DNA from 2 places in the Staphylococcus warneri genome. Region 2 is predicted to be linked to the other one. Evidence: predicted binding sites of a transcription regulator. Region 2 holds the regulator's gene; the other holds the start of a gene.

Region 1 (12,044 bases), 880 kb from region 2:
AAGTTTATAATTGATAATCACTGTAAAATTAGCGATTGTCTATATTTTCAGGATACATATCATGATTCATCATTCTATGCTCCGCCATTTTTTCATATTTTGAATTTGGGCGGCCATAATTTGTATAAGGATCAATGGAGATACCGCCACGTGGTGTGAATTTACCCCATACTTCAATGTAATGAGGATCCATTAAGTCAATTAAATCATTCATAATGATATTCATACAATCCTCATGAAAGTCACCATGGTTTCTAAAGCTAAATAAATATAATTTTAATGATTTAGATTCAACCATTTTAATGTTAGGGATGTATGAAATATAAATTGTTGCGAAATCCGGTTGTCCTGTAATAGGGCATAGTGATGTGAACTCTGGACAATTAAACTTCACAAAGTAATCTCTACCTTGATGTTTATTATCAAATGTTTCTAAAACATCTGGTCTGTAATCGAAGTTATAAGTATTATTTTGGTTACCTAGTAATGTTATATCTTGTAATTCATCATTTTGACGTCCTTGTGCCAAATGAATCACTCCTTATCATATGATTAATTTTGTTGAGTATTAGACTCGCGTCGTGCTTTTTCAAACATATAGTAACTTGCACTAATAATGACAACATATCCGATTGTTGATAATAAATCTGGTGTTTCGCCAAATAATATGAAGCCGAATATTGCTGTAAATATAATAGAAGCATAAGTAAAGATAGAAATATCTTTTGCTGCTGCGAAACTATAGGCTAGTGTAATTCCAATTTGACCCACTGCCGCTGATAAACCTGCGCCAAATAAATATAAAACTTGTAATTTGCTCATAGGTTCAAAAGTAACGATTGAAAATGGTATAAGTACAATTACTGAGAATAATGAAAAATAAAATACGATGGTATAAGGTGCTTCTCTAGTACTTAAAGCACGGACACATGTATATGCTGATGCAGCAAATATACCTGAAAGTAGCCCAATTAATGCTGGTATAAACGAAGAAGAAAATTCTGGTTTTACAATAAGTAACATACCTAGTATCGCAACGATCATTGCTGAAATTTGATATTTCCGTACTTTTTCATGTAAAAAGATAAAACATAATAATATGGTCCAGAAGGGGTTTAACTTCATTAATGTATCAGCATCACTCAATACCATATGATCAAGTGCATATATATTGAGTAATACACCTATTAACCCGAGTGTAGACCTTGAGATAAGTAATGGTTGGCTACTTAATTTACCAAACATAGGTTGCTTATATTTAAATATGAAGAATAACGGTATGAACATTGCAACTAAATTTCTTGCTAGAGACTTTTGAAATACAGGTAAATCGCCTGATAATCTGAAGAAGACAGACATAAAGCTAAAGCCTATCGCAGATATTAATATTGCAATTATACCTTTGATTTTAGGATTCAATACTATCGCCTCATTCATAAAAGTTTAACGTTATTATAGTAGCATAAATGATGTTGATATGCATAAATGACTTGAAAAAACGTAGGGGGAAATATATAATAAAAATACGAACACATGTTCTATTAAGCGAGGTTATTCTCTAGTTCCAAATCATTTGTGAGATTTAAAATAATTGTATATAACTGAAAACGATTGCAGTTTAATTTTGATTTTCTATTGATTGTATCCTTTATTTTGACGGGGTTGAGCTAGAATCACGAGCTTACGCTTAATGTATATTTTTTTATAAAAAGCAAGTAATTTTAACTGAAAAATTTTTTTATTTTTATTGATGTAAGACTAAAGGTGTAGTGGTGCATGTTTAGAAGAAAAGACGAACATTTGACATAAAACTTTAACTTTAAATAAGTTTAGGTATTATGTATAATGAAACACAGAATATAGTATCGGTATTGATAAACAGACACAATATATTGTGTCTGCAGCAGATACTAATAAAAGGAATAATCTTAATTTAAATGCAAAATGACACTAGTAATAATAGAATAATCTCTCGTTTACGGTGTTTCCGCACAAAATGTTTACTTATACTATATAGATCTACATTTCAAATCAACCACAATATCTTGTGGTTCAAAATAAAATCTAATATCAAGATAAGGTCATATAGTTTTTATAAACTTTTCTTTTAGTGACTCATTTCATTCTACAACACTATATTTTGTAGGAAGCTTTCCTGTTATGATGGGAGAACTTCTTTTTTAATTGTTTAAAGATTGGTGAAAGAAGGCGATCCAATGAAAGTAGTATATTTCTCATTTTCAGGTAATGTACGCAGATTTATTAAACGTGCTGAAATCGAAAATGTAATGGAAATTACATCAGATAATTGTACGGATCCTATTAATGAACCATATATTTTAGTTACTGGAACAATAGGTTTTGGTGAAGTACCACAACAAGTACAATCATTTCTAGATGTAAATCATTCATATCTTAGAGCGGTAGCTGCCAGTGGTAATAGAAACTGGGGTCAAAATTTTGCTAAAGCAGGGCGCTCTATTTCTGAAGACTATAATGTACCGTTGTTAATGAAGTTTGAAGTGCAAGGCACTAATAAAGACGTTATCGAATTTAAAAACAAGGTGGGTAATTTTAATGAAAACTATGGACGAGAAGAAGTACAATCACATTGAATTAAATAATGAAGTTACAAAACGAAAAGATAATGGTTTTTTCAATTTAGAAAAAGACCAAGAAGCGCTCAAAGTATATTTGGAAGAAATCCACGACAAAACGATTTATTTCGATAGCGAAATTGAACGTTTACACTATCTTGTAGACAATAACTTCTACTTCAATGTATTTGCAAAATATAGTGATTCAGACTTAGTAGAAATCACAGAATATGCCAAGTCAATAAACTTCCAATTTGCTAGTTATATGTCTGCAAGTAAATTTTATAAAGACTATGCACTTAAAACGAATGATAAACAACAATATTTAGAAGATTATAATCAACACGTTGCCATCGTTTCAATGTACTTAGCTAATGGCGACAAAGATCAAGCGAAACAATTTATTTCAGCCATGGTAGAACAACGTTACCAACCTGCAACACCGACATTTTTAAATGCCGGAAGAGCAAGACGTGGTGAACTAGTTTCATGCTTCTTATTAGAAGTAGATGATAGTTTAAATTCTATCAACTTTATTGATTCAACCGCGAAACAATTAAGTAAAATTGGTGGCGGCGTAGCAATTAATTTATCTAAATTACGTGCACGTGGTGAAGCAATTAAAGGTATTAAAGGTGTAGCTAAAGGTGTACTACCTGTTGCTAAATCACTCGAAGGTGGATTTAGTTATGCAGATCAATTAGGCCAAAGACCTGGTGCAGGTGCTGTATATTTAAATATTTTCCACTATGATGTTGAAGAGTTTTTAGATACTAAAAAAGTAAATGCAGATGAAGATTTACGTTTATCAACTATTTCAACTGGATTAATCGTGCCTTCTAAATTCTTTGACCTAGCAAAAGAAGGTAAAGACTTCTACATGTTTGCACCACACACAGTAAAACAAGAGTACGGTGTGACTTTAGATGATATTGATTTAGAAAAATATTATGATGACATGGTTGCAAACCCTAATGTAGAGAAAAAGAAAAAAGATGCACGTGAAATGTTAAATACCATTGCTCAAACACAATTACAATCTGGTTATCCATATTTAATGTTCAAAGATAATGCGAATAAAGTTCATGCTAATTCAGATATTGGTCAAATTAAAATGAGTAATTTATGTACTGAAATTTTCCAATTACAAGAAACATCTATTATAAATGACTATGGTACAGAAGATGAAATTAAACGAGATATTTCATGTAACTTGGGATCATTGAATATTGTGAATGTCATGGAATCTCAAAAATTTAGAGATTCAGTTCATACAGGTATGGATGCATTAACCGTTGTTAGTGATGAAGCGAATATTCAAAACGCACCTGGTGTAAAAAAAGCTAATAGTGAGTTACATTCTGTAGGACTTGGTGTAATGAATTTACATGGTTATTTAGCCAAAAATAAAATTGGTTATGAGTCAGAAGAAGCTAAAGATTTCGCTAATATTTTCTTTATGATGATGAACTATTATTCAATTGAACGTTCAATGCAAATTGCTAAAGAACGTGGAGAAAAATACCTTGATTTTGATAAATCAGATTATGCAAATGGAAAATATTTCGAATTCTATACTTCACAAGAATTTGAACCACAATTTGAAAAAGTACGCGAATTATTCAAAGGTTTTGAAATTCCAACAGCAGAAGATTGGAAAGCATTACAAAAAGATGTAGAGCAATATGGACTATACCATGCATATCGTTTAGCAATTGCACCAACACAAAGTATTTCTTATGTGCAAAATGCAACAAGCTCAGTAATGCCTATCGTTGATCAAATTGAGCGCCGTACTTATGGTAATGCTGAAACATTTTATCCAATGCCATTTTTATCACCTGAAACAATGTGGTATTATAAATCAGCATTTAATACAGACCAAATGAAATTAATTGATTTAGTTTCAACAATTCAAACGCATGTTGACCAAGGTATTTCAACAATTTTATATGTCAATTCAGAAATTTCTACACGTGAACTTTCTCGATTATATGTATATGCACATCATAAAGGTTTAAAATCTTTATATTACACACGTAATAAATTATTAAGTGTAGAAGAATGTACAAGTTGTGCAATTTAAAACGATAAATAAACATGATACATTAGATATTAAGTATTATTTTTGAAGTGGATTATAGAATATTAATATATAGAAAAGGTTGGGACACTACGTTGACTAGAGTGAGGATAATTAGTTTTCATCAAAGTATTCAACGTAGATGTTCTAACCTTGAAATACATAACCTTAATAAGGATTTTGGTAGTTTAATTAATTATCTATGGCTATCTATCATCTTAATTAAAGGATAGGAGGATTATTATTCATGAAGGCCGTCAATTGGAATACCCAAGAAGATATGACAAATATGTTTTGGCGTCAAAATATCTCTCAAATGTGGGTAGAAACAGAATTTAAAGTATCAAAAGATATAGCAAGTTGGAAAACTTTATCTGAAGCCGAAAAAAATACATTTAAAAAGGCATTAGCTGGTTTAACAGGTTTAGATACGCATCAAGCAGATGATGGTATGCCATTAATCATGCTTCACACAACTGATTTAAGAAAAAAAGCCGTTTATTCGTTTATGGCAATGATGGAACAAATTCATGCTAAAAGTTATTCTCATATTTTTACTACATTATTACCATCTAGTGAAACGAACTATTTATTAGATACATGGGTAATTGAAGAGCCTCATTTAAAATACAAATCAGACAAAATTATCGAAAACTACCATAAATTATGGGGTAAAGAAGCCTCAATTTTTGACCAGTATATTGCTAGAGTATCAAGTGTTTTCTTAGAAACATTCTTATTCTATTCTGGATTCTATTATCCTCTTTATTTAGCTGGTCAAGGCAAGATGACGACATCTGGCGAAATTATTCGTAAAATATTATTAGATGAATCAATACATGGTGTGTTTACAGGTCTAGATGCACAAAGTTTAAGAAATGAACTTTCGGAAAGTGAAAAACAACGTGCGGATCAAGAAATGTATAAATTGTTAAAAGAACTTTATGATAACGAAGTTTCATATACACATCTTTTATACGATGATATTGGTTTAGCTGAAGATGTGCTTAATTATGTTAAATACAATGGCAATAAAGCATTATCAAATCTTGGCTTTGAGCCATATTTTGAAGAACGTGAATTCAATCCAATTATTGAAAATGCTTTAGATACAACAACTAAAAACCATGATTTCTTCTCTGTAAAAGGTGATGGTTATACATTAGCTTTAAATGTTGAAGCATTACGAGATGAAGATTTCATATTTGATGATGAAAAATAATATAGATTTAGCCCTAATTTTACTTTATTTGTGTAGACACAATTAAAGCGAAATTAGGGTTTTTTTTATGTCAGATGAATTTAAAACATAAAAATAATCTTATTTATAACAATATTTATAGATAACCTATTGAAAATGACAAGGAAATTCTGTAACATTTTAATTGATAACGATTATCATTATCGTAAAATCGTTACCAAGGATAACTATTCAAGGAGAAAGTGTTATGAAGTTTTTATTAAAGGGATATGTTTTACTCATCTTTCTCGTTGTGTTTACGATTCTCTCTCTATTTGTCGGTGTTAGCCAAATATCTATTTCCGATATTTTCCATCTTACCGATGATCAATTAAATATCATTTTATCGAGTCGTATTCCTCGAACAGTTAGTATTCTCATATCAGGTAGTACGCTGGCAATAGCCGGTTTAATCATGCAACAAATGATGCAAAATAAATTTGTGAGTCCAACAACAGCTGGCACAATGGAATGGGCTAAGTTGGGGATTCTTTTATCACTCATATTATTCCCCAAAGGCCACATACTTATTAAATTAATATTTGCTGTTATTTGTAGCATTGGAGGTACATATTTCTTCGTGAAATTAGTACAACTAATTAAAGTGAAAGATGTCATTTTCATACCGTTATTAGGTATTATGCTTGGAGGTATTGTTTCAAGTTTTACAACATTTATCGCATTGAGAACTAATGCAGTACAAAGTATTGGAAATTGGCTAAATGGAAATTTTGCTATTATTACAAGTGGTCGTTATGAAGTTCTATATTTAAGCATACCGTTTTTATTAATTATATATATATTTGCTAATCATTTTACGATTGCTGGAATGGGCAAAGATTTTAGCCATAACTTAGGTGTGAATTATGAAAAAATTATTAATATCGCATTGTTTATAACTGCAACTATCACTGCACTTGTGGTCGTTACTGTTGGGACTTTACCATTCCTAGGACTCATTGTTCCTAATATCATCTCAATATACCGTGGAGACCATTTAAAACATGCCTTGCCGCATACGATGATGTTAGGCGCTATATTTGTGCTTATTTCAGATATTGTAGGACGTTTAATTGTTTATCCATATGAAATTAACATAGGTCTAACTATAGGTGTGTTTGGAACAATTATATTCCTTATCTTATTGATGAAAGGTAGGGAGAATTATGCTAACTAATCTTAATAAAAAACTCTTTTTACTAGGGTTAATTACATTAATGATAGCGATTTTGTACTTAATTTTAGGCATTGATTTTGAAATATTTGATTATCAAATTCAAAGTCGTTTAAGAAAATTTATCTTAATTATTTTAGTGGGTGGTGCAATCGGTACGTCGGTTGTTATTTTTCAATCGATTACAACTAATCGCTTATTAACGCCTTCCATTATCGGTTTAGATTCAGTCTATTTATTTGTAAAAATATTACCAGTTTTTTTATTAGGTACACAATCTACAATCGTTAATAACGTGTACATTAATTTTATGATTACGTTAATCACGATGGTGTTATTTGCTTTAATTCTATTTCAAGTTTTATTTAAAATGGGTCATTTTTCAGTCTATTTCATCTTATTGGTTGGTGTAATACTTGGTACATTTTTTAGAAGTATTACGGGTTTTATCCAATTAGTGATGGATCCAGAGTCATTTTTAGCTGTTCAAAATACCATGTTCGCTAATTTTGATGCTTCTAATTCTAAACTTGTTGGATTTTCATCTATTTTATTAACCATTTTAATAGTCATAACTTTTGCACTATTACCGTATTTGGATGTGTTATTGCTAGGAAGAGCACAAGCCATCAATTTAGGTGTGAATTATGAAAAAATAACGAGATTAATGCTTATTCTTGTCGCTATTTTAGTGTCTATTTCGACAGCATTAGTTGGTCCAATTACATTTTTAGGATTACTTACTGTCAATTTAGCTCATGAATTCATGAAAACGTATGAACATAAATATATTTTACCTGCCACAATATGTTTTAGCTGGATATGTTTATTTATTGCTCAATGGTTGGTTGAACATCTTTTTGAAGCGACTACAGAAGTAAGTATTATCATTGATCTCATAGGTGGTAGTTACTTTATTTACTTATTAGTTAAAGGGAGAAATGTAAATTGATCCAAATACAAAATTTAAATAAATCAATTCAAAAGAAGTCAATATTAAAAGATATTAATGTCAACATTGAAAAAGGGAAAATAACCTCTTTGATAGGGCCTAATGGTGCAGGAAAAAGTACTTTGCTATCTGCAATTACAAAATTAATGAGTATTGATAGTGGTACAGTCAAAATTGAAGATAAAGACATGTTGCTTTATAAGACGGATGAACTTGCTCAAAAGATTTCAATATTAAAACAAACTAATCATACTGATATGAATATTACAGTAGAGCAATTAGTGAATTTTGGACGATTTCCATATTGTAAAGGCCATCTTAAAAAAGAAGATAAAGCGCAAGTTAGATATGCTTTAGATTTATTACAGTTAAATGAAATTAAAGATAGGAATATTAAAACATTGTCCGGTGGTCAACGTCAGAGAGCATATATCGCTATGACAATTGCACAAAATACAGAATACATTTTGTTAGATGAGCCATTAAATAATTTAGACATGAAGCATTCAGTTCAAATCATGCAGACATTACGTTCATTAGCTCAGAAATTAAATAAAACAATCGTTATTGTATTACACGATATTAATTTTGCGTCATGTTATTCAGATTACATTATTGCATTAAAACATGGCGAACTAGTACGTGCAGGAAAAAATGTGGACGTATTACAAACTGAGGTATTAAGAGAATTATATGAAATGGATGTCAAAGTAGAATCGGTTAATGGACAACGTATATGTTTATATTACGATGAACAAATACTTTCATAAAGTGAACGTTACAACCATTAAGGGAGTGATGCTTATCGTGAATGAATAATTGAGAAATAAGTACCCGTTACTCAGTCAATCGTGAAAATTTACAAAAGGAGTTACTACATAATGAAAAAATCAATTTTAGTCTTAATATTATCTATAGTTTTTATATTAGCAGCATGTGGTAATCAATCTAATAATAGTCAATCAGATTCCAAATCAGAGAAAAATGAATCAAAAGATACTGTTAAAATAGAAAATAACTATGAAGCACAGGGTAAAGAAAAAGATGGCAGTGATGCTAAAAAGGTTAAAGAAACGGTCGAAGTTCCTAAAAACCCTAAAAATGCTGTCGTTTTAGATTATGGTGTATTAAATGATATGAAAGAAATGGGTCTTTCAAGTAAAGTTAAAGCATTACCAAAAGGCGAAGGTGGAAAATCCCTACCGGATTTCTTAGAAGATTTTAAATCAGATAAATATATAAACACTGGTAATTTAAAACAAGTTAATTTTGATAAAGTGGCTAAAGCAAAACCAGAAGTGATTTTCATTTCAGGTAGAACAGCTAATCAGAAAAATTTAGATGAATTTAAAAAAGCTGCACCAAAAGCAAAAATCGTATATATGGGTGCGGATAATAAAAATGTTATCAATTCTATGAAAGACAATACTGAAAAATTAGGTAAAATCTACGACAAGGAAGACAAAGCTAAAGATTTAACTAAAAAATTAGATAACAAAGTAGAAGCAATGAAAGATAAAACTTCTAAATTTGATCAGAAAGCCATGTATCTATTAGTCAATGAAGGTGAATTATCTACATTTGGTCCAGGTTCAAGATTTGGTGGATTAGTATTTGATACATTAGGATTTAAACCGGTTGATAAAGATGTAAGTAAAGGGCCACATGGTCAGAATGTTAATAATGAATATATTAACAAGAATAACCCTGATGTGATTTTAGCTATGGATAGAGGGCAAATTGTGGCAAATAATGCAACAGCTAAGAAGACATTAAACAATAAAGTATTGAAAAATGTTAAAGCTGTAAAAGACCATAAAATTTATGAACTTGATCCAAAACTTTGGTATTTCTCATCTGGTTCAACAACTACAACAATGAAACAAATTGATGAATTAGAAAAAGTAGTAAAATAAATAAAGAAAGCGCTAAAGGCATTAAATCATATGCTTTTAGCGCTTTTACTTTATATATTAAATTTCAAAATATAGATGGTAATGAAATTTGCATCTATGATTGAAGTGTGATTGACATCTTGGACAAGATTCTACCATCATGTATTCATTGATTGACATCTGATGTTTACAAACACCGCACATAACGACTCGTTGGTCGAATTCATCTACACTCCAACGTTGAATAGGGTGTGCTTCATGTTCATTATGACACTGATAACAAGGATAATATTTATCACAACATTTAAATTTAATAGCGATAATATCTAAAAAGGAGTGATAATGTATGCACCTTGTTTCATTATCAATCATTGAACCATAGACCTTAGTCATTGAAACAAACCTCCGATATTAATCATTAATCAGCGTCTGGATGTTCGCCAATGATACGTACTTCAGTGTTTAACTCTACATCAAATTTATCTTTAACTGTTTGTTGTACAAAATGGATTAAGTCTTCATAGTCTGTCGCAGTACCATTATCCACGTTGACCATAAATCCAGCATGTTTAGTAGAAACTTCTACACCACCAATACGATGGCCTTGTAGATCAGAATCTTGAATCAATTTACCCGCGAAGTGACCTGGTGGTCTTTGGAAAACACTACCGCATGAAGGATACTCAAGAGGTTGCTTAGATTCACGACGTTCAGTTAAGTCATCCATTTTCGCTTGAATCTCTTTTAAATTGCCTGGTTCTAGTGTGAAGGCTGCTTCTAAAACGACCAGATGTTTTTTCTGTACAATACTATTTCTATAATCTAGTTCTAATTCTTGCGTAGTTAATTTGATTAAATCTCCATTTTCATTAACGCATAACGCATAATCAATACAATCCTTAACTTCACCACCATAAGCACCGGCGTTCATGAATACGGCACCACCGATAGATCCAGGAATACCACATGCAAATTCTAATCCTGTGAGTGCATAATCTCTTGCAACACGTGAGACATCAATAATAGCTGCACCACTGCCAGCAATAATGGCATCATCTGACACTTCGATATGTTTAAGTGATAACAAGCTTAATACGATACCTCTAATACCGCCTTCCCGGATAATAATATTCGAACCATTTCCTAGATATGTGACAGGAATATTATGTTGGTTTGCATATTTTACAATGGCTTGTACTTCTTCATTTTTAGTAGGTGATAGGTAAAAATCTGCTTTACCACCAGTTTCAGTATAAGTATATTTTTTTAGGGGTTCATCTACTTCGATAATGTCGTTTGGAATAATTTCTTGCAAACCTTTTAAAATGTCGTTTTTATTCACTATCCGTACGTCCTTTCTATAATCAATGCTAACAATTTTATTATATCAATTTTAGTTGTTATTTGCGAAATATGAAGATATTTAACACTAAGATAATTGATTCCTGATGTATATAATGCATTGTTCTTTTAATTCTAAATATATGTTATATAATTAGAATGCATAATTCATTTAATTTCGATTTACAACGTAGAGATTGATACTAGAACTAACTTTATTAATGTCTTTATACATATTTATCCTTGGTGACTATATTGTTTATAAATTTTTTCGAAAATAGATTGTTTTTGATTTTCGTATTGTCTTATTGAATCAATATGCTGCAATAGTTGTCCTTTTTTAGTGGCAAATTGATTAGCGATATCCTGATGATGACTTAATATGTCATCGACTTTTTGATATTGTTCAAATAAAGGTGTATCTAACTGAATGATATGTAAGCGTACTTCTTGCTTTAAGTCTTTAAGATTATTAAACTTAGCCATCATGACTTTCTTTTTATAAGAATGATGTAGACGATAAAATCCAGCATAATTTAATCGTTTTTCGTCTAGAGCCGTAATATCATGTAAATTATCTACGCCTATAAGTATGTCAAGAATAGGTTCTGTATCATAATTGAAATGTCGAGTACCACCAATATGTTGCGTATATTTAACCGGTGAATCTAGTAAGTTGAATAATAATGTACGCGTTTCTTGATACAGCGTGTCGAAATAGTCATTATTTTGATATTTAATAAGGGGTTGAACATGACCGTA
Region 2 (12,044 bases):
TTTCTAAACCTTTGTAGTCACCTAATTTAACTTCTGGTTCAACAGTTACAGTAGCTTCAAAAATGAAATCTTTACCTTTTTCAATTTGAGTTACGTTAACTTCTGGTTGAGCAACTGGATTAATACCAGTTTCATCAATAGCTTCACCGTAAGCTTCTGGTAATAAAATGTCTACTGCATCTTGATATAATGCTTCAACGCCAAAGCGTTGTTCAAAAATTGGACGAGGCACTTTACCTTTACGGAATCCAGGTACATTAATTTGTTTAACTACTTTTTTAAATGCTTGATCTAATGCTTTATCTACTTTTTCTGATGGAACAGTAACAGTTAATAATCCTTCGTTACCTTCCTTTTTTTCCCAAGTTGCTGTCATGTATAAATACCTCCATGAATAACTATTTTATTTTTTCAACTTCCCTATTATAGCATAGGTCATTTGTGTACACAAACATTGAAATTGCAACGTTTGCGAAATAATTTATTACTAATTTCAATTAAAATTTACGTTAAACGATTTATGCATTATTTGCAAGAAATTGGGGTTATCATTGCTTATCTAATTTATAGATATATGATAAAATTTCTTGTTTCGCAATACTATCATCTATACCTAACATTGATTTAAAATAAACATCATACGCGACAATCCAATCTTCTATTGGAAATAGCGTTTCAATATTAAGGGGATATAGCAATATAGAATGATTATTCATGATATGGCTTGCTTCATCAACAATATGTATGGCGCCATTTTCAAGATTCTCAATCACTTTTGGCAATACAATCGATTTTAAAGTCGTGTGTTCTAGCCCACTTAAATCTTTAGGAATAATGTCAACTGTTGTACCATATTTGGTAATTGTGACGCTAGTTTCAGACTGTGCAAATCTTAAGTATTCTAACATCAAACTTATAATGTTATTTTCTACATTAGCATGACTTAATAAATAATGAATTGTTTCTTTGAAATCATAATGCCCATTATCGATGAGTTGAAGTAGAACATGCGTTTGTTCTCTTGTATTTAATTGATTGAATTGAGCTAATGAATGAGTCAATTGTTCTCGATTTGAATCTAGTTTAGATTGTGCGTATTCTTTTAACGGGAATAATTCCATTCTGGTTTTATGATCTCGTACTTCATCAATAATTTGATTAATCACTTCTACTGATTCATAGTACTGTTCTAAGCCATTTAAACTTTTAACATAAAATATCATTAACTCATCGTACTTGTTTAAACCTTGTTTAAGCAAAATGATAGCTTCTTCTCTCAATTCCAAAAATGCTCCCATTTGATATAGCATATCGCACTTTTTAATTGAGAGTGCTTCATCTAACTCAAACTGGCTTTCATATTGTTCAAATAATTCATACATTTTGTCAAAGTCTTGTTTTAATTCAGCTTTTCTAATATCTTCTTTTAGCTTTTTCTCAGATAATGGGAATGGGATGATATCTGACATTTAATTTGCACCTCAATTATTATAAATCTTGAAGAATTAATGCACTCCATGTCTCAAAGTCATCGTATGATTCTATTTTCCCTTTTTCAATCCATTTGATTCTTAGCGTATCCGTTTCTTTAGCTTCTACATCATTTGAATTGACTGTTATTTTAAATACTACACCCATATGAACTTTACCTACTTCATTATTGTCATCATTGATAAAACCTAGGTATTCCATATTTTGAGAATCTTCAGTAGGCAAACCTACTTCTTCTTCTAATTCTCTTTGGGCATTTACTCTCAGTACTTCATTAATTGAATCTGCCCCTACTACATCATTCATGTGTCCACCGACGCCAATCGAAGATTGTCCGTGCAATCTTTCTTCACCGCCGCCAGAAAGACGTTCATAAACAAGAATTTCACCATTTTGATTTTCTAATAAACAATATGAAATAAGTTGTTTAAAACCTGGATCCTCTTCCATGTCTCCTCTACGTTTCACATCATACTGTCTTAATGAATTAAAAATATTATTACCTTTTTCATCATTTTTTGATAAAAATCCATTGAATGCATTCTTTTCATTATCGAAAAGCGTTGTTCTTGGCACTACTATAATTTGCTCATCAAATTTAGACATATTAAACTCCTTTATATTTTCTTTATGATATTATTCTATCAAACTTATTTTTGATTCGCGATGATTAACGTATCTTCTTAATTTATATCAATGCTTAAACAATTTTATATTTAAATAGAAAGATATATAAATAAAAGCTGAGACATCATATAAATGTCTCAGCTTTTATGAGTTAAGCTTATTTTAAAGCGTCTTTAGCTTTTGATACTAATTCACCGAATGCTTTATCGTCTGAAATAGCTATTTCAGATAACATTTTACGGTTGATATCGATGTCAGCTTTTTTCAATCCGTTCATTAAACGTGAATAGCTGATATCATGTTTACGTGCTGCTGCATTAATACGTGTAATCCATAATTTACGGAAATCACGTTTACGTTGACGACGGTCACGGAATGCGTATTGACCTGATTTCATTACTTGTTGTTTTGCTACTTTATATAATGTATGTTTTGAACCGAAGTAACCTTTAGCTAATTTAATCGTTTTTTTACGACGTGCTCTTGTTACTGTTCCACCTTTTACTCGTGGCATATTAAATTCCTCCTTAGATACTATCTACGTAATTATTCTTTATTCGTTAGTCGTATTATTTTTTATAAGATAATAATTGTTTTACACGTTTCATATCGCTTTTAGAAACTAATCTACTTTTACGTAATTGACGTTTTTGTTTAGTGTTTTTGTTTGCAAATAAGTGAGATGTGAAAGCTCTTGAACGTTTTAATTGACCTGAACCAGTTCTTTTAACACGTTTCGCTGCTCCACGGTGAGTTTTCATTTTAGGCATGATTCATTTCCTCCTAGAAATTATTATTAATTATTTTTCATTAATTGGTGATAACATAAGGAACATTTGACGGCCTTCCATTTTAGGCTTTTGTTCGATTGTTGCAAGGTCTTTACATTCTTCAGCAAATTTTTCTAACTGGCGTTGACCAATTTCTTTGTGAGTAATGGCACGACCTCTGAAACGAATTGAAACTTTACATTTATCGCCTTTAGAAAGGAATTTACGTCCGTTTTTCAATTTTGTTTGGAAATCATGTTCCTCAATTGTTGGACTTAAACGAATTTCTTTAACGTTAATTGTTTTTTGTTTCTTCTTCATTTCTTTTTCTTTTTTCTGTTGTTCGAATTTGAATTTACCGTAATCCATAATTCTTGCAACAGGTGGTTTAGCATTTGGTGCTACGATTACTAAATCTAAATCAACACGTTCAGCCATTTCTAACGCTTCTTGTTTTGATTTAACACCTATTTGTTCACCATCTTGACCTACTAAACGAAGTTCTTTTGCACGAATTTTCTCATTAATTTGAGTCTGATCTTTTGCTATGGTTGACACCTCCCAGAATTTTACGAAATTGTCCCAAGCAAAAAAGAAGAGCGAGTATCACTACCCGCTCTTCTTCACACATTAATTGTGTAACATGATTAACCTGCCAACTGCTTGTTGCGTCGCTACAGGTGAGAAGCGGGAGCTTCTACTTGGTTCGTTTCGTATTCAACGTTATTAATCATATCAACAATAAATGTATTCGTCAACTACTTTTTTTATTAATCGTGATGTCTTACTTCTTCCATTGACACATCTTGACGTAAATCTACCTGTTCTAATGGGATTTTCTTTGTTTTATATCTTACTTTATGATAAATAAAGAATGCTAAGAATACTGGAATACCCATATAAGTAATAATAAATCTATTTAAATCAAAGTCTCCTGTTTTAATAAAATCGACATCTTGACCTAATATTACGATAATACATAAAAATCCAGCAAATATCGGGCCAAATGGGAATAATTTAGCCGTATATTTTAGTTTAGATTTATCATAATTTTGTTTATCAAATGCACGTCTAAATCTATAATGACTTACAGCTATACCGACCCAAGCAATGAATCCTGTCATACCACTAGCAGCTACGATATATTCATATGCATCACCACTAAAATGTTGTACTGCAAAAATCACTACAACAATAATTCCAGTTACAATTAATGATATGTGCGGCACACCATTTTTATTCGTTTTTGAAAATGAATTAAACGCTAGTTTATCTTTACTCATTGAATATAGCATTCTAGTAGATGCATACATTCCTGAATTACCTGCAGATAATACTGATGTTAAAATAACTGCATTCATAAATGATGCTGCAAATGCAAGTCCAGCATTCTTGAATACTAATGTAAATGGTGATGTAGAGATACTATTTTCTCCACCCATAAGTGCACTACTATCATAAGGTATTAACATACCAATGATGAATATAGCTAATATATAAAATAATAATATTCTCCAGAATACTTGTTTAATAGCTTTTGGAACGGCTCTTTCAGGATTTTCAGATTCCCCTGCTGTTATCCCTATCAATTCAGTACCTTGGAATGAGAAACCAGCAACTAGGAATACCCCTAATATTGAAAGTAAGCTCCCTCCTAAGTTGCCACCAAGGATTGGGCCGCTTCCTTTAGTAAACGTTTCAAAACCAACGAATTTACCGCCCATAATACCTACAATAGTTAATAAACCTATCACAATAAATATGATGACAGTAACAACTTTTATTAGTGCAAACCAATATTCACTCTCACCATATACTCGAACTGACAATGAGTTAAGTGCAAAGATAATTACTAAAAATATACAACTCCAGACCCAAGCAGGCACACTTTGCATTGGGGACCAATATTGTATGACTTGCGCGGCAATTGTTACATCTGCAGCTACAGTAATAACCCAGTTAAACCAATAATTCCATCCTAATGCAAATCCAAGTGATGGATCTACAAATCGTGTGGCGTAAGTACTAAATGATCCTGAAACTGGTAAATATGTGGCCATCTCGCCAAGTGATGTCATTAAGAAGAATACCATTGCTCCAATAATCGCATATGCAATCAAAGCACCTAATGCTCCAGCACTGTGAATGGCTCCACCCGAAGTCATAAATAGACCTGTACCAATACAACCACCAATGGCTATCATAGATATATGACGGTCTTTTAAACCTCTTTGTATACCTTCGTTTTGACTTTTGTTTTTACTCATAGAAGATTCCTTTCTTTGTATTTAGAGGCAGTTATGATTTTGTTTTATTATTTATTAAAGAAACAACACGTTAAGTTCTATATCTTCATTTATATGACTACACGATACCTCACTTAATCATGTTACTTTTATTTATAAATTTAAAACAAAAAAGTGGCTACATACCTTTAAGATATGCAACCACTTTGCTTTTATCTATATAAGGTAGCTCATCACATTCTGTGACAGTACAGTTTCTTTCGAGAACTGTCCCAACAAATCATAATTATGGTTATCACTTGTTTCGGCAATATTACCTTTAACTTGTTCAACATACGTCCCATAAGACTTCTGACAAGCGACTCTTTAATATTGCAACCTCTAACTCAACTTTTTATTTAACTAACTTGTAATATACATGAACTGCGCTTAAATTTCAAGTTTATCTATGCTTTTTCAAACGGATTTCGTCTACTAAATTCCAGATGAATTCATCTTTTTCTAATGTCTCTTGGTCTTGTGAACCATACTTACGAACATTTACTTCATTGTTTTCTGCTTCTTTATCTCCTACCACGATTTGGTATGGAATTTTTTGCATTTGAGCTTCACGGATTTTATAACCCATTTTTTCATTACGGTCATCGATTTCAACACGTACGCCTTGAGATTTCAATTCATCTTGTATTGATTTTGCATAGTCGTAATGTAAATCTAAATTAACTGGAATAATTTCTACTTGTTTCGGTGCTAACCAAGTTGGGAATGCACCTTTAGTTTCTTCAGTTAAGAATGCAACAAATCGTTCCATTGTAGATACAACTCCACGGTGTATCACTACTGGTCTATGGTGTTCTCCATCCTGACCAATATATGTCAGTTCAAAACGTTCTGGTAATAAGAAATCTAGTTGTGCTGTAGATAATGTTTCTTCTTTACCCATAGCTGTTTTAACTTGAACATCCAATTTAGGCCCATAAAATGCCGCTTCACCAATAGCTTCTTCGTATGATAATCCTAATTCATCAGCCGCTTCTTTAATCATGTTCTCAGCCTTATTCCACATTTCATCATCATCAAAATACTTTTCTTTATCTTCTGGGTCTCTATAACTTAATCTGAAACGGTAGTCTTCGAATCCAAAGTCTTTATATACATCTTGAATCATGTTAACTACACGTTTGAATTCTTCTTTAATTTGATCTGGTCTAACAAAGATATGTGAGTCATTTAAAGTCATACCTCTTACACGTTGTAGTCCTGATACAGCCCCACTAGCTTCGTATCTGTGCATAGTACCTAATTCGGCAATACGAATAGGTAATTCTCTATAAGAATGTGGTTTATTATTATAAACCATCATATGGTGTGGACAGTTCATTGGACGTAATACCATTTCCTCTGTCTCATCTAATTTCATTGGGGGGAACATATCCTCTTGATAGTGATCCCAATGTCCTGAAGTTTTATATAAATCAACATTTGCTAAAACTGGTGTATATACGTGGTCATATCCCATACTTACTTCTTTATCCACAATATAACGTTCAATTTCACGACGAATTGTAGCACCATTAGGTAACCATAGTGGTAAACCTGCACCAACAAGTTGACTATTAGCAAATAATTCTAAATCTTTACCGATTTTACGATGATCACGTTCCTTACGTTCTTCCAACATTTCTAAATGTGCTTTTAAATCTTTTTTATCAAAGAACGCAGTACCGTAAATACGTTGTAGCATTTTATTATTACTATCTCCACGCCAGTACGCGCCAGCTGTTGATAATAATTTAAATTCTTTTATTTTAGACGTAGATGGTACATGAACCCCTCTACATAAATCAGTAAATTCCCCTTGAGAATATAATGTCACATTTTCATCTTCAGGTATTGCATCAATTAATTCTAATTTGTATGGATCATCTTTGAAGAATGCTTTAGCTTCATCCCTAGTAACTACTTTTCTTTCGATTTTATGATTCTCATCAACAATTTTTTTCATTGTTTTTTCAATTTTTTCAAAGTCATCTGATGAAATTTTTTCTTCAGTATCAAAATCATAGTAGAAACCGCCTTCGATGACAGGACCTACACCAAATTTAACATCCCCGTATAAACGTTTTAATGCTTGAGCCATCAAATGTGCAGTTGAATGACGCAATACTTCTAATGCTTCATCACTACCTGGTGTAACGATTTCAATTTCACCATCTTCTTCTAACGGTCGTGTTAAATCTACCATTTGTCCATTAAATTTACCTGCAACTGCCTTTTTACGTAGCCCTGGACTAATTGATTGCGCTATATCTTCAGTAGTAGTGCCTTTATCAAATGCCTTTGAATTACCATCTGGAAATTGAATATTAATTTGATCCATACTATTACCTCCTAAATTATAAAAATCATATCGTTGACTTATTGAATAAAAATCAATGTAAAAGTGTAGAGAAAATAAAAAAATCCCGCCCCTGAATCAGGGACGAGATTGTCGTGGTACCACCCTAGTTAAGCGTTAAAACCTTACTCATTTAAAAATAAGTTATTTAACGACTTCTCTACATAAGATAACGGTCTTGAGCCGAGTATTCATTACAAATACCATGCATTAAAGTAGTAATAATTTAATATATTAACCGTATTCTCATCAATCAACGGCTTTCTGTGTAACAGTGATTAAATTATCATGTCTTCAACAGTTTCAACGATTTAGATTTGATTCTATTATACAACATTTTATGAAAATATCAATTGTTTCTAAAGTTTTCACCTTTCAAGAAATAAGGTGTGGATAATGTTTTAATGCGTTCAATAATTCTAGCCGCTTTTGTTTTTTCTGCGCCTTCACGTGTCATTGATAAATGATGTTCTAATTCATCATAACTTAAATTTGAAGTAAAGAAAGTGGGTAATTCATGAATCATTCTGTAATGCAATAAAGGCCCAATAACTTCATCTCTAACCCACGGCGTTACTTCTTCTGCACCGATATCATCTAACATTAATATGTTGGCTTCTCTAATTCTTTGTAGTTTTCTTTCGTAACTACCATCTTTAAACCCACCTTTTAGTGTACGAATGTATTCGGGAAGATAAACTATTGTAGATGGCACTTTTTTAGCTTTAAGTTGATTTGCTATAGCACCTAAAATAAATGACTTTCCAGTACCAAAAGGTCCATACAGATAAAGCCCTTTGACATTTTCACCATTAATTAACTTTTTGCATATATCATTAACTTGCATTGCAATATCCAAACGATTTCGTCCAGTAGTATAAATATCTTTAATTTTTGCATTTAAGGTATCTCTCTGCATATGATGTGATGTAATCAATTGAGAATTAAGTCTTTCTTCATCATATTTTACTTTACATGGACATGGCAAATAGCGAATTTTAATGCGTTCGTTTTCAATATATAATTCTGGCACATGACCTTTAACAAAGTTAGGACACTCATTATAATTATGCCCATCATAGTGCTTTTGTTGGTCTTTATATTCTTGTAGGACGTTTAAGTCTTCATCAATCATAGCATTGGTTAGTTCTGATTGGTGTTCATTTAAAAATTGCTTCACATCAGGATCATTTACAACCTGTTGACGTATTTTAGCAATTCTCTTTTCGAAATCTTTATTTGAACCTACAATATTCTTAAAGCTTTCCATCTAATCCTCCTCCCAATCTTTATTTAATTGTTCTAAGAATGCTTGTCTATCCTTTTCAAATTGATCGTCTTTTTCATCTTTTGAAAGTGCTGTAGCGTTTGGATTATCTCTTTCTTCTAACCATTTAGGCGTTTTCTCCCTAGAAACCAATTTACTTTTACGATTATAGCCTTGATATGATTGTGATTTATTCTCGTTTGATGGTTTAGGTTGATTAACTTTCAAGGCATATTCATAAGCTTGCTTAGCCGTTGTTATACCTTTCTTTTTCCAATTTGAAGCAATTTCAAAAATATAAGATTTGGGTAATTTCATATCTTCTTTAAGCATAACAAATTGTAATAAGATGTTAATAACACCGAAGTTCATTTTTTCTCTATGAATTAATTCTTCAATCATATTTTTTTGAGATAATGTTGGTTCTGATTCAGACCAAGATGCTAACATATCAATCGGACTCGTCTGTTCTAACAGTTGAAGCCATTGTTCCGTGTCATTTTCAGGATCAGGAATTTCATTATTTTGGGTCGAAATGTCACTGTGTTTAATGTTTTTATTCAATTCTAACTTAGGTAATTGATTTTCATGTTCTATTAAATAATAAGAACGTGCCTGTTTACGCATCTCTTCAAAAGATAATTGCTGCGCACTTGTAATTGAATTCAATATAATATGTTTCATCGCATCAGCCGTTAAACCATATAAAGTTGCGAGTTGAACAATTAGACTTTTAGCATCCTTTGTCACTATTTCATTTGAGATGAAATGGTTATGTAACATCTGTTTCAACATATCAAAATCAAAAGATTCATTAGATAAATCCAATCCTTGATATTCACTCGCTTTAGGTATATTTTGTGTATCGATATCTAATATTCTATTGGGTACTTTAAAGACATCTGTAAACTTTCTGGTTGTTTGCTGATACTGTGATAAATCTCTAAAAGTTTGTTCAAAATGTTTCTTTAGAACCTGATATCTTTTTTTATCAACTTCACTATATAAAAATACAGATAACATAGGATCATTGAAAAATTGAGATGGTGACGGAGGTTGAATCAATTGATATATAAAATGTGTTTGTTGTTCATCATGTTTTACAAATGATTTCATCAAACCAATGGCTTCTAATAAATCCATTTGATTTCTAAAGTCGATTAAATTTTCTTTAAGTTCATTCATAATGACATAATGGGTGAGTGGTTGCTCAACATCATTTGAAAATTGATGCATAAAGTGATATAAACCAATTGCTTGAGGCCCAATTAAAGGTGTAAACAGTCGATTTAATATTTCAAGATGCTGTGAATTTAAATAAAAATCTTGAATCACTTCAAAACTATCTTGTGGTCTTAAACCTAATTCAAAGGAATTTAACCCCATTTATAAATCACTCCGTTTATTATCATTCAGAATACCTTGCATTGAAGCTAACAGTTGGTCAATATCTTTAAACTCTTTATAAACAGAGGCAAAGCGAACATAAGAAACTTGATCTACATGCATTAATAAGTTCATTACATGTTCTCCAATTTCTCTAGATGAAATCTCAGTATGCCCCTCATCTCTTAATTGCCACTCCACTTTATTAGTTATATCCTCTAGTTGTTGATATCTCACTGGACGTTTTTCACATGATCTAACTAATCCATTCAAGATTTTTTCTCTTAAAAATTGTTCTCTAGTTCCATCCTTTTTCACTACTATTAATGGACTCACTTCTATATGTTCGAATGTTGTAAACCTTGTACCACAATTTTCACATTCTCTTCTTCGACGAATCGCGTTCGCATCTTCTGCATGACGTGAATCTACTACTCTTGAATGTGTTGAATTACATTTTGGGCATTTCATGATTGTCACCCTTTTCTATTTAGATTATGCTCAATTATACTATAAATTCACACGTTACAAAAGAAAGCACCTTTTAAATTATATGTCTAAAAGTGTAAACTAATTTATATCATTAAATATAACAACCTAAATAAAAAATGTGACATTTTCAAAAATGATGTTAAAGTCAACTTTTTTCTATTTAATTTCTAGATAACTTTGGCATCTACATTTTATTTTGAACAAAAAACTGCCAATCTAACCTTCATATTAAAGATTAGACTGACAGTCTCTTAAAAATTAATTTTACACAGCTTCTACTGTTTTATGAGATTCTATCAACTTACCAATTTGCTCTGCTACTTCAACAACTCTATTTGAATATCCCCATTCATTATCATACCAAGCGATTACTTTAACTTTATTATCGCCCATAACCATTGTTGATTGTGCATCAATTACTGCAGAATTAGGATTTGTATTAAAATCTACTGAAACAAGTGGTTCACTTTCTACATCCAATACACCATCTAAATTTGCATTTTTGAAAGCGTCATTAATTTGATCAGCTGTTACATTTTGTTCTAAATCTACTACTAAGTCTACAAGAGAAACGTTTTTAGTTGGTACTCTTAATGCCATTCCATGTAATTTACCTTCTACTTCAGGTAGCACTTCTTTTAATGCTTTAGCTGCGCCTGTAGATGTCGGAATAATACTTTCATTACATGAACGTGCTCTACGCAAATCTTTATGCGGATTATCAATATTCTTTTGGTCATTAGTAATTGCGTGTACTGTAGTCATCAGACCGTTCACGATACCAAATTCATCATTTAATACTTTTGCAACTGGGCCAATACAGTTAGTTGTACATGATGCATTACTGAAAATATCGAATTTATTAACATCTAATTTATCATCATTGACACCTTTCACAATCATTTGAACATGGCCACCTTTAGATGGACCTGTTAATAATACTTTTTTTGCACCTGCGTTGATATGTGCAATAGCTTTATCACCATGATTGAATTTACCAGTTGCTTCGATGACAACATCTATATCAAGTTCTTTCCAAGGTAAGTTTTCAGGATTTCTATCAGAAACTAATTTGATATCTTGGTTTTTATAACGAATGCCATTTTCAATGGCTTCTACCTTCTCATCGTACTTACCATGAGTTGTATCATAATTGATAAGATGTGCAATTGTTTCTGGAGGGTAACTTGCATTAATTGCCTTTACGCTTAAGTTTTCATTTTTCAATGCAATTCTTAATACCATTCTACCTATTCTACCCATACCGTTAATTGCTATATTCGTTGTCATTTAAAGCACCCCTTGACCATTAATTTATATGTTATACTTTATGGCATTAGTATAACATAATAAATTACATTTGAAAG

Evidence for each region. The regulator NrdR, encoded in region 2, represses ribonucleotide reductase genes. The targets are predictions, from matches to a motif close to AACACNATATATNGTGTT.
Region 1: the regulator NrdR is predicted to act here: its motif matches at 2,035-2,052, upstream of nrdI (class Ib ribonucleoside-diphosphate reductase assembly flavoprotein NrdI).

Annotation. Positions count from the first base shown of each region.
Region 1 is NZ_LR134269.1:1,976,363-1,988,406, reverse strand. It holds gene queF (preQ(1) synthase) at 29-529, opposite strand; gene EL082_RS09740 (DMT family transporter) at 553-1,419, opposite strand; gene nrdI (class Ib ribonucleoside-diphosphate reductase assembly flavoprotein NrdI) at 2,217-2,615, shown strand; gene nrdE (class 1b ribonucleoside-diphosphate reductase subunit alpha) at 2,578-4,683, shown strand; gene nrdF (class 1b ribonucleoside-diphosphate reductase subunit beta) at 4,928-5,902, shown strand; gene EL082_RS09720 (ABC transporter permease) at 6,129-7,097, shown strand; gene EL082_RS09715 (iron chelate uptake ABC transporter family permease subunit) at 7,087-8,046, shown strand; gene EL082_RS09710 (iron ABC transporter ATP-binding protein) at 8,043-8,816, shown strand; gene EL082_RS09705 (ferrated catecholamine ABC transporter substrate-binding lipoprotein SstD) at 8,928-9,962, shown strand; gene EL082_RS09700 (CHY zinc finger protein) at 10,020-10,334, opposite strand; gene murB (UDP-N-acetylmuramate dehydrogenase) at 10,360-11,286, opposite strand; gene EL082_RS09690 (GrpB family protein) at 11,520-12,044, opposite strand, start outside.
Region 2 is NZ_LR134269.1:1,098,150-1,110,193, reverse strand. It holds gene tig (trigger factor) at 1-376, opposite strand, end outside; gene EL082_RS05455 (hypothetical protein) at 549-1,469, opposite strand; gene EL082_RS05450 (NUDIX domain-containing protein) at 1,489-2,097, opposite strand; gene rplT (50S ribosomal protein L20) at 2,276-2,632, opposite strand; gene rpmI (50S ribosomal protein L35) at 2,688-2,888, opposite strand; gene infC (translation initiation factor IF-3) at 2,919-3,446, opposite strand; ribosomal protein L20 leader region at 3,474-3,597, opposite strand; gene EL082_RS05430 (amino acid permease) at 3,659-5,155, opposite strand; lysine riboswitch at 5,353-5,526, opposite strand; gene thrS (threonine--tRNA ligase) at 5,577-7,514, opposite strand; gene dnaI (primosomal protein DnaI) at 7,882-8,802, opposite strand; gene EL082_RS05415 (replicative helicase loading/DNA remodeling protein DnaB) at 8,803-10,185, opposite strand; gene nrdR (transcriptional regulator NrdR) at 10,186-10,656, opposite strand; gene gap (type I glyceraldehyde-3-phosphate dehydrogenase) at 10,942-11,967, opposite strand.